Regions from separate parts of the Micromonospora sp. WMMA1996 genome, predicted to be linked through region 3. Evidence: riboswitches for the same ligand, from Rfam matches in the RefSeq annotation. Region 3 holds a riboswitch; each other region holds the start of a gene.

Region 1 (3,200 bases), 2.1 Mb from region 3:
GGCCCGCTTCACCAGGTCGACGCTGGGGCCGAAGTAGCCCTCGGTGTCGTGGATGACGATGTATTCGATCTTCTGCTGCTTCGGCCGGTTGCCCAGGTCGTGGTTGCCGTAGTCGCCCGGGTCGGCGCTGAGCTGCTCGTACGGGGCGGGGATCCACTCACAGGCCAGCCGGACCGGGCACTCCAGGCCGTCCGGCCGCTGGGCGTGGCGCAGGCCGAGCCGGGCCAGCCGGGACCGGTCCGGCCGGGCGGCGGTGGCGGCCAGCGTGACCCGCTGCCCGTCGTCGGTGGTCCGGGTCGCGCCCTGGCCGAGCTGGTCGTAGACCTCGTCGGCGAAGGCCGCCGCCGCGTCGGCGGTGTCCGCGCCGGAGTAGCGGGCCACCGCGCCGTACCAGGCCGCCGCGTCGGTGCCGGCGCCGACCGGCCCGCCCAGTGCCTTCTGGTACGACGCGAGCAGCGCCGCGCCACCGCGGATGTTCGCCGCCGGGTCGGTGCGCAGCGTCTGCGCGTCGAGCCCGGTGAGCGTCGCGGCGGTGTCGATCGTCTGCAGCGAGGCGCGGGGCAGCGGGGTCTCCCGTGCCGGCGCGGCGGCGGTGGCCGGGTCGAGGGTGAGCGGGCGGGAGTCGTCGCCGCGCGGGTCCTCGTCCTCGTCGACGTGGGCGCTGCCCGGGGTGGCGAGGACGTGTGCCGCGTCGGTCAGGTGCATCGGGCCGTAGCCGCCGCTGGTGCTGGGTTGGCCGGGGTGGGTGTCCCAGCGGGACTCGAGATAGGAGACGCCGAGCAGCACGTTCTGCGGCACGCCGTACTCGGTGGCCGCGGCGGCGTACTGCCGTTGCCGGTCGGTGGCGGGTCCGGCCGTCTCCGGCGCGGCGGTCACCGGGCCGGTGACGGCCAGCGCGGTGGCGGTCGCCACGGCGGCGGCCAGCAGTATCCGTCCGCCCGACGGTGGGGTGGAGAGGTGCATCGAACCTCCTGGACAGGGATGGGGGTCACTGCGTCCCCACCCTCACTCCGCACACCCGCGAGGGTCAATACCTTTCCAGCAGGTAATCCTTAATGAAAGAAAACTTCACCCAGGTGTCGGTACGGAGTGTCACGGCGTCCCGAGTTGCGGATCGATAACGACGGCTCCTACTCTGGTGAATCGTCGGCCGCCAGTCTCACCGTCCAACCCGGTCGGTGACGGTCCGGCACCGCCGAGTCGCCCACGGGCGAGCCGGGGAACCAGGTACCTGGGGTGAATCCGCAGCGGAGCTGCGGTAGGGCGGCTCCCTTCCCGTCCGAATCCGTCAGCTAACCCGGTAGGCGGTCAGGAAGAAGGAGTACGGACGCCCGGTGGCACTCCATGCCCCGCGGCCGTCGTCGAACCGGTCGGTCGACCGGTCCCTCGTCGCGCCGCGTTCCCGCTGGTCCCGCTTCACCACCGCCCTCGCCGCCCTGGTCGGCACCGCCGTCGTTCTGACCGGCGGCGCCACGGCGGCCCACGCCGAACCCTCGGTCGCCGAGATCGAGGCCCAGATCGACCGCGACTGGAACAAGCTCGAACCGGTCATCGAGCAGGTCAACGCCGTACGCGAGCAGCTCGCGGTGCGGCGCAAGCAGGCCGACGCGCTCGGCCGGCAGATCGCCCCGCTGCAGGCCCGGGTGGACGCGGCGTTGGGCCAGGTCGGCGGGCTCGCCGCCGACGCGTACAAGGGCGACAACCTCTCCACCGTCAACGCCCTGCTGGGCAGCCGCTCGCCGGGCGACCTGGTCAGCGGCCTGGAGCTGCTCGACCGCTTCGCACACCACCAGCAGGAGCAGGTGCGTGCCGTCGCCGAATTGCGCGACGAGCTGGCCGCCAAGAAGCGGCCGCTGGACCAGATGGTCGCCGACCTGAGCCGCACCGAGGCGCAGCTCGCGACGAAGAAGAAGCAGATCGACGGCGAGATCGCCCGGCTGCAGAAGCTGCGGCTGAAGGTCTACGGCAACGGTGGTGGCGGCCCGCTGCGCCCGGCCCCCTGCCCGTCCGGTTACCCCGGCGGCGCGGCCGGGGTCGCGGTCAAGTTCGCCTGCGCCCAGATCGGCAAGATCTACGTCTGGGGGGCCGCCGGCCCGGACCACTTCGACTGCTCCGGCCTGACCATGGCCGCCTGGGCCAAGGCCGGGGTCTCGCTGCCGCACAACGCCCGGCAGCAGCACGACGTGACGAAGCGGGTCAGCCGGTCCGAGCTGCGCGCCGGTGACCTGGTCTTCTACTACGGCGACCTGCACCACGTGGGGATGTACGTGGGCGACGGCTGGGTGGTGCACGCCTCCCAGTCCGGCAAGCCGATCACCATGAAGCGCGTCGACGACGGCGACATCAACAGCTACGGCCGCCCCGCCTGAGGTGTAAGGAAGGGCCCCCTCTTAACGCATTCTGCATAGGAGGGGGCCCCTCTTAACAAGCGGCGCTCGGCGTCAGCGGGTGGGCCAGGTGCGCCAGCTCTGCCAGGACCGGCTCGGCGTCGGGCCGCGCTGGCCCTGGTAGCGCGATCCGTAGACGGCCGAGCCGTACGGGTGCTCGGCCGGCGAGGAGAGCCGGAAGATGCAGAGCTGACCGATCTTCATTCCCGGCCAGAGCGTGATCGGCAGGTTCGCCACGTTGGACAGCTCCAGCGTGACGTGGCCGGAGAAGCCCGGGTCGATGAAGCCGGCGGTGGAGTGGGTCAGCAGGCCGAGCCGGCCCAGGCTGGACTTGCCCTCCAGTCGCCCGGCGAGCTGGTCGCCCAGCGAGATCACCTCCAGCGTGGAGGCGAGCACGAACTCGCCCGGGTGCAGCACGAAGGGCTGGCCCTCCGGCACCTCCACCATCGACGTCAGGTCGTCCTGCTGCACCGACGGGTCGATGTGGGTGTAGAGATGGTTGTTGAAGACCCGGAACAACCGGTCCAGGCGTACGTCGATGCTGGACGGCTGCACCAGCGTGGGCTCGAAGGGCTCCAGCGCGAGCGTGCCCGACTTGATCTCGGAGACCAGGTCGCGGTCGGAGAGCAGCATCGGAACACCATAGCGACCGGTACGGGTGACCTGCGTGTCGCACTACTTCTTCGTACACGTGTTCGATAGAATGTCCGCATGGCTTCCTGGTCCGAATTCGCCGCCGACGAGCCCCGCCTCGCCGACGAGATCCGCCTCCTGATGCAGCAGTACGGGCCGGGCTTCGGCTACCTCGCCACG
Region 2 (3,200 bases), 2.6 Mb from region 3:
GCGGTGCTGGCGGGGCTCGTCTGGTTCGTGGTGCGGATGCCCGGTCCGGACCGCGCGTCGCCCGGCACGGCCCGGCGCATTCTCGACGAGCGGTACGCCCGCGGTGAGATCGACGAGGACGACTACCGACGGCGACGCGCCGGCCTGGCCTGACCCGGCGTCCACCGGCGGCGCGGGCCGGCCTGGCTACCATGGCCGGGCGACGACCCGGGCGTGATCCCCACGCGTCCGCGCCGGCCCCGGTGACCCGACCGGTCCGGTGACCCGGTTCCGCCGCGACCGTTGGGAGAGACGCCGTGGGCGCCGATCACACCCGTCCCGCAGCCGCCGCGCCGCCGGGCGTACGCCGGCTCCTGATCGCCACCGTGGTGCCGCTCTTCGTGCTCACCGTGATCGCGGCGCTGGTGCTCTGGCCCCGGGCGGACCGCGACCCGGTGGACGGCGGCGCGGACGTGCCGCGCTACCACGGCACGGTGACCCGGGTGGTGACCGAGCCCTGCCCGCCGACGCCCGAGTCGCCCGAGGGCGACACCGGCGGCCCCTGCGGCACCGTGACCGTCGCCGCCGAGCAGGGGCCGGACGCGGGCCGGCAGGTCGAGACGCCGGTCCCCACCGGACCCGGCGCGCCCCGGGTCGCGGTCGGCGACGAGGTGGTCCTGGTCGAGCTGGTCGACCCGGGCGACCCGTCGGTGAAGACCTACAACATCGCCGAGCACCAGCGCGGTACGCCGCTGATCTGGCTGGTGGCCCTCTTCGCCGCCGCGATCGTGGCGTTCGGCCGCTGGCGCGGGCTGGCCGCGCTGGGCGGACTGGTGGCCAGCTTCGCCATCCTGCTCGGCTTCGTGCTCCCCGGCATCGGCGCCGGGCAGTCGCCGCTGCTGGTGGCGATCGTCGGCGCCGCACTGATCATGTTCGTGGTGCTCTACCTGACCCACGGGATCACCGCGCAGACGTCGGTGGCGGTGCTGGGCACGCTCGGCAGCCTGGTGATCACCGGAGTGCTGGGCACGCTGGCCACCGCCGCCACCCACCTGACCGGCTTCGGCAGCGAGGACGCCACCACGCTGTCGATGTTCCAGGGTGACGTGGACCTGCACGGACTGTTGCTGGCCGGCATCATCATCGGTTCGCTCGGCGTGCTGGACGACGTCACCGTCACCCAGGCGGCCACCGTCACCGAGCTGGCGCACGCCAACCCGGGGCTGTCCCGACGGCAGCTCTACCGGGCGGCCACCCGGGTGGGCCGGGCGCACATCGCGTCCACCGTCAACACCATCGTGCTGGCGTACGCGGGCGCCTCGCTGCCGCTGCTGCTCCTGCTGGTCGCCGACTCCCGCCCGGTGGGTCAGCTGCTCACCAGCGAGTTCCTCGCCCAGGAGATCGTCCGTAGCGCGGTGGCCACGCTCGGCCTGATCGCCGCCGTACCGCTGACCACCGCGCTGGCCGCGGTCGTGACCACCGCCGGCCGCGCCGGGCGGGCCGCCGGACCCGCGACGCCCCGGCCGCCGTCGCCCCGGGAGGACGCGTGGGAGGCGCTCGGCGAGGGCCGGTCCGGCGGGGGCAGGAGCACGGAGGCCGCATGGTGACACTCCGCAGCGTGACGGCCGATTCCAAACGCGATGCTGGTCACGCTGGGCGGTGGCGAATTCTCGCGATTGGTCGGCTTCCGGACGTAGATCCCCGGGAGTGGTCTCGGGTAACCTCGCTGCCGGTCACCGCCGAAGGCGCGCACCGGCGCCTGCGGTGCCGCCGCCCAATCGCCTCCGGGCGAGCCGGGGAACCAGGTACATGGGGTGAATCCGCGCCAGCGGAAGGGGCCGCTTCCGTCCCGAACCCGTCAGCTAACCCGGTCGGCGGTCGACGGAAGGGAACACTGTGACGGCACCCCTGCGCCGCTGGCTGACACCCGTGGTGGCCGTGCTCGCCGCTCTCGCCGTGCTGGCCGGGCCGACGCCGGCCTCGGCGGCCCCCGGCACCGCCGCCCCGAACCCCTCGGGCCACTCGGAGGACGACGACCCACCGCTGATCAGCGAGGCCGTCACCGCCGCCAACCGCGCCTACCTCCAGGCCAAGTCGAAGTTGGACACGTCGCGCAAGCGGCAGCTCCAGCTCGCGCTGGAGGTGAAGGCGGCGCAGAGCCAGCTCGACGCGCTCAGCCCGCAGGTGAGCGAGATCGCGGCACAGTCCTACCGGACCGGTCGCGTCGGCGCCATGGCGATGCTGCTGGAGAGCGACTCCCCCGACTCGTTCGTCCAGCGGGCCAGCGCGCTCGACGAGCTGAACCTGTTCAACGCGCAGCGCCTCGCCGCCATCAACGAGGTGAAGGGCCGCGCCGAGCGGGCCAAGATCGCGCTCGACGCCGAGGTGCGGGAGCAGGAGAAGCAGGCGAACGCGATGGCCCGCGAGAAGGTCGAGGCGCAGAAGGCGCTGAAGCTGGTCGGCGGGCTGGACTTCACCGGTGGCCTGGTCTCGGCCACCTCGCCGGTTGCCAAGATCGGCCCCGGCCGCACCGCCGACGGCGGGTGGAAGTCCGAGTCGTGCAGCGAGAACGACCCGACCACCTCGGGCTGCGTCACGCCGCGCACGCTGCACGCGTACAAGGAGGTCAAGCGCGCCGGCTTCAACCGCTTCGTGGGCTGCTACCGCCCCGGCGGGCCGTGGGAGCACCCCAAGGGCAAGGCGTGCGACTGGTCGTTGCAGAACAGCGGCTTCGCACCGTGGCACAACAACGACACCCGCCGGTACGGCAACGAGGTGGCCGCCTTCCTCATCCGCAACGCCGACCGGCTGGGCATCTACTACGTGATCTGGAACCGGCAGATCTGGTTCCCGGCGACCGGCTGGAGTTCCTACAGCGGGCCCTCCAACCACACCGACCACGTGCACATGTCGCTGCTCTGACGCGCGCGTACGACAAGGGGCCGCCCGTGGGCGGCCCCTTTCGCGTATCGGTTCCCGGTCAGCCGGCGAGCGCCGCGTCCGCCGACGCGGCCGGTGCCGGCAGCGGGGCCGGGGACTGCGCCACCGTCCGGACCTCGCCGCCACTGAGCCGGTACGACATGCCGACCACCGCGCAGGCCCCGCCGGCCACCTTCGCGGCGAGCACCGAGGAGCGGGCCAGCAGTGCCTCCACCGTCTGGGCGATGTGCACGTCGATGATGCCGTCGAGGTCCTCGACGCCCTGGCGGCCGGCCCGGAGC
Region 3 (3,200 bases):
CTCGCTGGGCCTGTTCCAGCAGCGCCCGTCGAGCGGTTGGGGCACGCCGGAGCAGATCACCGACCCCGAGTACTCCACCCTGGCCTTCCTCAAGGGCCTGAAGCAGGTCGACGGCTGGGAGAAGATGCCCCTGACCGACGCCGCCCAGACCGTCCAGGTCTCCGCGTACCCGGACGCCTACGCGCAGTGGGAGAAGCAGGCCACCGACATCGTGGCCCAGCACTGGACCAAGTAAGACCCACGCGAAAGGCCGGCACCCCCAACAGGGTGCCGGCCTTTCGCGCGTCGTAAAAGGCGTCAGGCGGAGTAGCCGCGCGTCGCCATCCAGTTCGCCAGATCGATGGTGGTGACCCAGTACGAGGGCAGCGACGGGTCGGCCGAGTCGGCGATCCGGACGGTCCGGCCGTCGTTCTTGTAGCCGACCACCGCGATGTAGTGACCGCCCGGGAACGAGTGCCAGCCGCCGTTGGTGTCGGTGGCGTCGCCGGCGACGTTGGCGACGACCGCGCGGCCGTTGCTGACCGCCGTGACCACGTCGGCCTGGAGCCGGTCCATCTGGGCCGGGGTGGCCGCGCCCGGGATCATGCGGGTCCGGTACGGGTTGCCCTTGACCTGCTGGTTGAGCACGCGCGTGGTGTCCTCGGCCGAGTTGGTGCCCATCTCGGTGGTGCCGAGGGCGACGGCGAGCGTGTCCTGGCTCCGCTCGATGCCGTTGGCGCTGAGCGCGTTGCGCACCGCGGCCGGGCCGCAGTAGTAGTAGGTGGTCTGCGCCTGGTAGTCGTAGTCGAGCACCTTGCTCGCCGGCGGCTTCGGCTTGGGCTTCGGCTTGGTGTCCGGGTCGGTGGTGGCCTTGGCCGCCGGCTTCGCCGAGGGCGAGGCGGTGGGTGCGGCGCTGGGTGAGGCGCTCGGCGAGGGGACGGCGATGCGGGCCTCACCGCGGCTGGCGGCCTCGCCGAGGCGGGAGCCGAGTTCGGCGACCGCGACGGTGTTCTCCGACCGGGACGGGGTGTCGTCGGTGGCGGCGAGGGCGACACCGGTGCCGCCGGCCAACACGAGGGCGGCGGCCGAACCGGCGATGATCTGGTACGGGCGCTCGGTGGCGAGACGCCGCAGCTGACGCTTCAGGTGGTGCTTCACGGGTTCCTCCAGGGCGTGAGCGGCACACGCCGGCCCCCGCGCGGAGGACTTCACGCGCGTTCGACGGGGCGGGACGGCCGCTGGACGGGGCACCCGGACAGCCGGGCGCACACGGGGGGTCGGGTGGGCGTCGCCGTCAGGCGAGCGCCGGCACCACCGGGCCGTGGAGGTGGGGGGACGATCGGGGGGTGGTTCGCACGAGGAATGAAACTCCTTCCGTGGCCGCCGACCGGGTTAGCTGACGGATTCGGGCGGGAAGTACGCCCTACCGCGGGCCGTGGCTCGCGGATTCACCCCGGTGTTGCTGTGGGTCCCCGGTTCGTATGCACGATTAGGCGGGTCGGTGCGGCGTCGCCGTCTGCGATCGAAAACCGCACCGGACGCGCCGACACTACCGGTGGGTACGCCTCAAGCCAAGCGCTCCCACCTGCGTAAACGTCGTCCGCGACTACGGATATCGGAACAGCCGGTTACTGACTTCACTCAATGGGGGCAAGGGTTCGAGCCGGCATCGGAAGGCGAAAAGCGGGCATTCGACCGGCCGACGCCCCGCAATTGTCGGGTCCGCTGACCGGTTGTGCGTCGAGCGCCCGTTTCCGGGCCGCACGTGAGCGGGCTCACCGCATTCGGGTAACGATTCGGTGGAGACGCCACTCAGCCGACCCGGGCCGGCCGCCAGCGGGCGCCGCGGACGACGGTGGGCACCGGGACTCGGCTGGCCGACGCGACGCGGGGGGCGGGCGACGGCCGCACCGCGGCGGCCGCCGCGTAGGTCTCGGCGGCCAGCGTCCGCGCCGCGTCGGCGGCGAGCTCCGCGTCCCGCCAGGCCTGTCGCTCCCGCTCGGCGCCCGCCTCCCAGGCCGCCCGTCGGCCGTCGCGGATCGTCCGGGCCAGCACGATCTCCTGCTCAGCCGGATGGCGACGCGGGTCCCACCCGTTGCGGTGGGCCAGCACGTCCGCGAGCTGCCGGGCGGTCAGGTCGCCCCGCCAGTGCGCCGCCATGGCGGCGTGGTGCAGCCAGCGCTCCCGCGCCGCGTACTCGGACGGGGTGTGTGGCGTGCGCGGCGCGGGCAGCGCGGCGGCGCCGGCCAGGCGGCGGGCGGCCGCCTCCGCCTCGTCGAAGGCCGCCCAGGCCCGCTCCGCCTCGTCCTGGACGACCAGCCACCGCTCGCGTCGCCGGCGGGCGGTCTGGGCGGCTCCGGCGGCGGCCACCGCCACCTCGTCGGCGTAGCGGGCGAGGTCCGCCCGGTGCAGCGCCTCCGCGTCGACCGGATCGGGTTCGAGGTCCGCCGCGCCGTCGCGGTCGGGGCGGGCGACGAGCACGGCGAGCAGGCCGAAGGCGGACACGAGCAGGGCCGACCAGATCGCGGCGGCCTCGGGGACGGCGGTGAGGAAGTGGTAGAGAACGGTCTGCGACATGGTCGGCACCTCACGGAGAAGACGTGGCGGGAAGGTCGCACGCCGGTCGGGGCGGGGCGCGGCCGCGGAACGGGCGCCGCCGGGCCGCCGAGGCGGGTGCGGGGTGAGGTTCGGTGGGTGCGGGGACGGGCCGGGGACCGCCCGTGCGGTCAGCGGGCGGGCGGGGCCCGGGGGCCGACCGGCGCCGGGTGCCGACCGGCCGGGACCGGCTCCCGGTGGCCGGGCCGCGCGACCGCGTCCCGGGGCGCGGGCTCCGGGACGCCGGTGGAGGGGGCCGGCCGCTCGGCGACGTCGACACGGCCCGGCCGCGCGGCGACCGGCGTGTCAGTCGGGGTACGCGACGTCAGGCCGACGGCCGGGCCGGCCGGTGTCGGGGCGGCCGTGGCGACCCCGGCGGGCAGTGTCGTAGCGCCGAGCGAGCAGGCGACGACCACGGCCAGGCTGGCCAACATGCGTGCCGCCCAGCGCGCCACCCACCACACGGGACAGGTAAGCGCGATCGGAAGCACGGGTACAAATTACCGCCGATCCCACCGCCGCGCACTCTCGGTCGGCGTGTCGTGACACCACCGACCAGGGTGGACGCGCCTCAGTCGGGGCCACGCCGCCCGGCGTACTCGATCGGGGTGGGGGTGCCGGCGTCG
Region 4 (3,200 bases), 1.4 Mb from region 3:
CTCGAACCTGAACAAGGCCACCGGCTACGTGCAGCGGTCCTTCGACGTCTCGTCGCTGGCCGGCACCACGGCGACCATCTCGTTCAGCGGCGTGGAGGACAGCTCCCTGCAGACGTCCTTCGTCGTCGACGACACCGCGGTCACCCTGAGCTGACCGTAGGGCGAGCGGCCGGTCGTCGTCCTCCGGGCGGCCGGCCGCTTCGTCGCGTCGGCAGGTCGGTCAGGCCGGGCGGCCGGCCCGGGACGCGGCGCCCCGGTCGCGCGGGATCCGCGCGGCCACCTCGTGCATCGCCCGGCTGAACAGCTCCGCCTGGTCGGGCAGGCCGCCGAGGCGGGCCGCCAGGGCGTCGGCGTCGGCCCGGGCCGAGTCGCTGACCCGGGCGTCCAGCTCGGCCAGCGCGGCGTTGACGGCGGCGACGACGTGTCCGCAGAGGACCTCCAGCGGCTCGCCGGCCAGGTCCGGGTCGACGGCGACCGAGTCCAGTCGGCCACCCTGGACGGCGACCGCCCGGACGCGGCCGTCGGCCGCGGCGCCCTCGGCCCGGAGCAACTCGCCCGGCTCGCCGTCGGGGTGCACGCCGGCCCGGGACCGCATCGCCGCGAGCGCCTGCTGCGTCCGGCTCAGGAGCTCGTCGAGGCTCGCGGCGGCCGAGAACGGGTCGATGGTCATATCCGCGCTTTCTTCACGTCTTAGCCGAGCATCGTGACCATAGCAACCGGCACCGACCGAGCGCGGTCACCGGCCGGCCCCGCCCGCAAGCGAGCAGGTCGGGCGCCGCGCGCCCGGCGTGTCGCGCGACCGCGAACGCCCGGCCGGAGCCCCGGCCGGGCGTTCGTCGGCTCAGCGCAGGCGCAGTCGCTGACCCGGGAAGATCAGGCCCGGATCGTCGCCGACGACGGCGCGGTTGCGCTCGTGCAGCGCCCGCCACCCCCCGGCGACGTGCGCCGCGACGGCGATGCCGGAGAGTGTGTCGCCGGAGCGCACCCGGTAGGTGCCGGCGCCGCCCCGCCCGGCCGGTCGGTCCACCGTGGACCTCGTCGTGGTGGGCCGGTCGGTGACCTTCCTCGGCGCGGGGCGGTCCGCCTTCCGCGGCGTGGGACGGTCGGCCGCCTTCTTCGGGGACGAGCCGGATCCGCCCTTGCGGCCGCAGACCGGCCAGGCGCCGATGCCCTGCCCGTCCAGGACCCGCTCGGCGACGGCGATCTGCTCCGACCGGCTGGCCAGGTCCGCCCGGGCGGCGTACTTCTTCCCGCCGTGGCCGTTCCAGGTGCCGCGCGAGAACTGGAGCCCGCCGTAGTAGCCGTTGCCGGTGTTGATGTGCCAGTTGCCGCCGGACTCGCACCGCGCGACGGCGTCCCAGTTGACGCCGGAGGCGCTGGCCGGGACGGCCGGAGCGAACAGGACCGCGGCGCCGGCCAGGACCACGCCGACGGCGGTACGACGGGCTGCGTATGCAGTTGCCATGGGGATTCCTCCACGCCGACGAGGTGAGCTGTCGGGTTCGGGCCGAGGAGCCCGGCCGCCGCTGGCGGCTTCACCCCGAGGTGACGTGCACCGAGGAACGTTGGGTCCCCCGCTCCCGCCGAGGTTCGGTTACCGCCGGGCCGGCGGCGGGATTAGGCGTTACCGGCCCGTGGTGTCCGCGACCGCGGACGCCACCGACGCTAGGGACGATTTCGGGCGATCGCCCACTTCTCGGGATGTTCGTCACCCGGGCGGGCGACCGGGCACGCGGCACGCGACGACGTGGTAGCGGGACGTACGGGCCGGATCCGGACGCCCCGCCCGGCCGCTCCGGCCCCGGGCTACCGTGGGCGGGACCGGCAAGATCGCACGAGGAGCGGCACGGATGACCGAGCACGGACACGAGCTGGCCTTCGGCGGCTTCCTCACCCCCACCGCCGGACGGCCGGACCAGGTGGTGGCCCTCGCCTCGCTCTGCGAGCAGGTCGGGCTGGACCTGGTCACCTTCCAGGACCACCCCTACCAGCCGGGTTTCCTGGACACGTGGACGCTGATGTCGTACGTGGCCGCCGCCACCGACCGGATCGGACTGGCCGGCAACGTGCTCAACCTGCCGCTGCGCCAACCGGTGGTGCTCGCCCGCAGCGTGGCCAGCCTGGACCTGCTCACCGGCGGCCGGGTCGAGCTGGGGTTGGGCGCGGGCGCGTTCTGGGACGCGATCGAGGCGGCCGGCGGGCGGCGGCTCTCCCCCGGCGCGGCGGTCGACGCGCTCGACGAGGCGATCCAGGTCATCCGGGAGGTCTGGGGCACCGACCGACGCGGGATGATCCGCGTCGCCGGGGAGCACTACCGGGTGGTCGGCGCGAAGCGCGGACCGGCGCCGGCCCATCCGGTGGGCATCTGGGTGGGCGCGTACAAGCCACGCATGCTGCGCCTGGTCGGTCGCGCCGCGGACGGCTGGCTGCCGTCGCTGGCCTACCTGCCGAAGGGGCCCGACGAGCTGCCTGCGCTCAACGCGCTGGTCGACGAGGGCGCGCGGGCCGCCGGGCGGGACCCCGGCGAGATCCGCCGGATGCTCAACGTGACCGGCAGTTTCACCCGCTCGTCCACGGGGTTCCTGGCCGGGCCGCCGCGGCGGTGGGTGGAGGACCTGGCCGGGCTCACCCTGGAGCACGGCATCACCACCTTCGTCCTGGGCAGCGACGAGCCGCGCGCCATCCAGCTCTTCGCCCAGGAGGTGGCGCCGGCGGTCCGGGAGCTGGTCGCGGCCGAGCGCACCACGCCGGGCAGCGGCGCCCGCGCCGTCGCGCGGGAGCAGGCCGCCGGCGGCGTCCCGACCACCCTCGCGGTCACCCCCACGCCCGACCCGGGGGTACGCCTGAGCGCGCGCCGCCTCTGGGACGAGTCGACCCGTCCGACCGCCCCGCCGGCGCCGGCCGGGCACGTCTACCCGGCCCACGCGCAGGCCGCGGGGCAACATCTGGTGGACGTGCACGACCACCTGCGCCGGGAGCTGGCCCAGGTGCGGGACCTGCTGGAACAGGTGACGCGGGGCGCGGTCTCGCCGGGCGGCGCGCGGGCCGCGCTGAACGAGATGACCCTGCGGCAGAACAACTGGACGCTGGGCGCGTACTGCGCCGCGTACTGCACGGTGGTGACCCAGCACCACGGACTGGAGGACGCCTCGGTCTTCCCGCACCTGCGCCGCGCCGACGCCGGGCTGGCGGCGGTGCTC

The links. A riboswitch is a leader RNA that binds a small molecule or an ion and turns the genes downstream of it on or off. The one in region 3 is predicted to bind cyclic di-AMP.
Region 1: linked by a shared signal. The riboswitch ahead of COO58_RS06640 (NlpC/P60 family protein) and the one ahead of COO58_RS15740 (C39 family peptidase) in region 3 are both predicted to bind cyclic di-AMP.
Region 2: linked by a shared signal. The riboswitch ahead of COO58_RS04215 (hypothetical protein) and the one ahead of COO58_RS15740 (C39 family peptidase) in region 3 are both predicted to bind cyclic di-AMP.
Region 4: linked by a shared signal. The riboswitch ahead of COO58_RS09800 (transglycosylase family protein) and the one ahead of COO58_RS15740 (C39 family peptidase) in region 3 are both predicted to bind cyclic di-AMP.

Annotation. Positions count from the first base shown of each region.
Region 1 is NZ_PDHU01000001.1:1,348,581-1,351,780, reverse strand. Features, by position in the region: gene COO58_RS06645 (N-acetylmuramoyl-L-alanine amidase) at 1-963, opposite strand, end outside; cyclic di-AMP (ydaO/yuaA leader) riboswitch at 1,184-1,321, shown strand; gene COO58_RS06640 (NlpC/P60 family protein) at 1,335-2,369, shown strand; gene dcd (dCTP deaminase) at 2,442-3,020, opposite strand; gene COO58_RS06630 (pyridoxamine 5'-phosphate oxidase family protein) at 3,099-3,200, shown strand, end outside.
Region 2 is NZ_PDHU01000001.1:864,914-868,113, forward strand. Features, by position in the region: gene COO58_RS04205 (SHOCT domain-containing protein) at 1-153, shown strand, start outside; gene COO58_RS04210 (YibE/F family protein) at 297-1,586, shown strand; cyclic di-AMP (ydaO/yuaA leader) riboswitch at 1,741-1,871, shown strand; gene COO58_RS04215 (hypothetical protein) at 1,876-2,901, shown strand; gene COO58_RS04220 (carbonic anhydrase) at 2,960-3,200, opposite strand, start outside.
Region 3 is NZ_PDHU01000001.1:3,449,872-3,453,071, forward strand. Features, by position in the region: gene COO58_RS15735 (hypothetical protein) at 1-235, shown strand, start outside; gene COO58_RS15740 (C39 family peptidase) at 298-1,137, opposite strand; cyclic di-AMP (ydaO/yuaA leader) riboswitch at 1,346-1,485, opposite strand; gene COO58_RS15745 (hypothetical protein) at 1,792-2,556, opposite strand; gene COO58_RS15750 (hypothetical protein) at 2,706-3,008, opposite strand; gene COO58_RS15755 (acyltransferase) at 3,146-3,200, opposite strand, start outside.
Region 4 is NZ_PDHU01000001.1:2,040,888-2,044,087, reverse strand. Features, by position in the region: gene COO58_RS09810 (M4 family metallopeptidase) at 1-154, shown strand, start outside; gene COO58_RS09805 (YbaB/EbfC family nucleoid-associated protein) at 221-670, opposite strand; gene COO58_RS09800 (transglycosylase family protein) at 842-1,465, opposite strand; cyclic di-AMP (ydaO/yuaA leader) riboswitch at 1,469-1,634, opposite strand; gene COO58_RS09795 (LLM class flavin-dependent oxidoreductase) at 1,851-3,200, shown strand, end outside.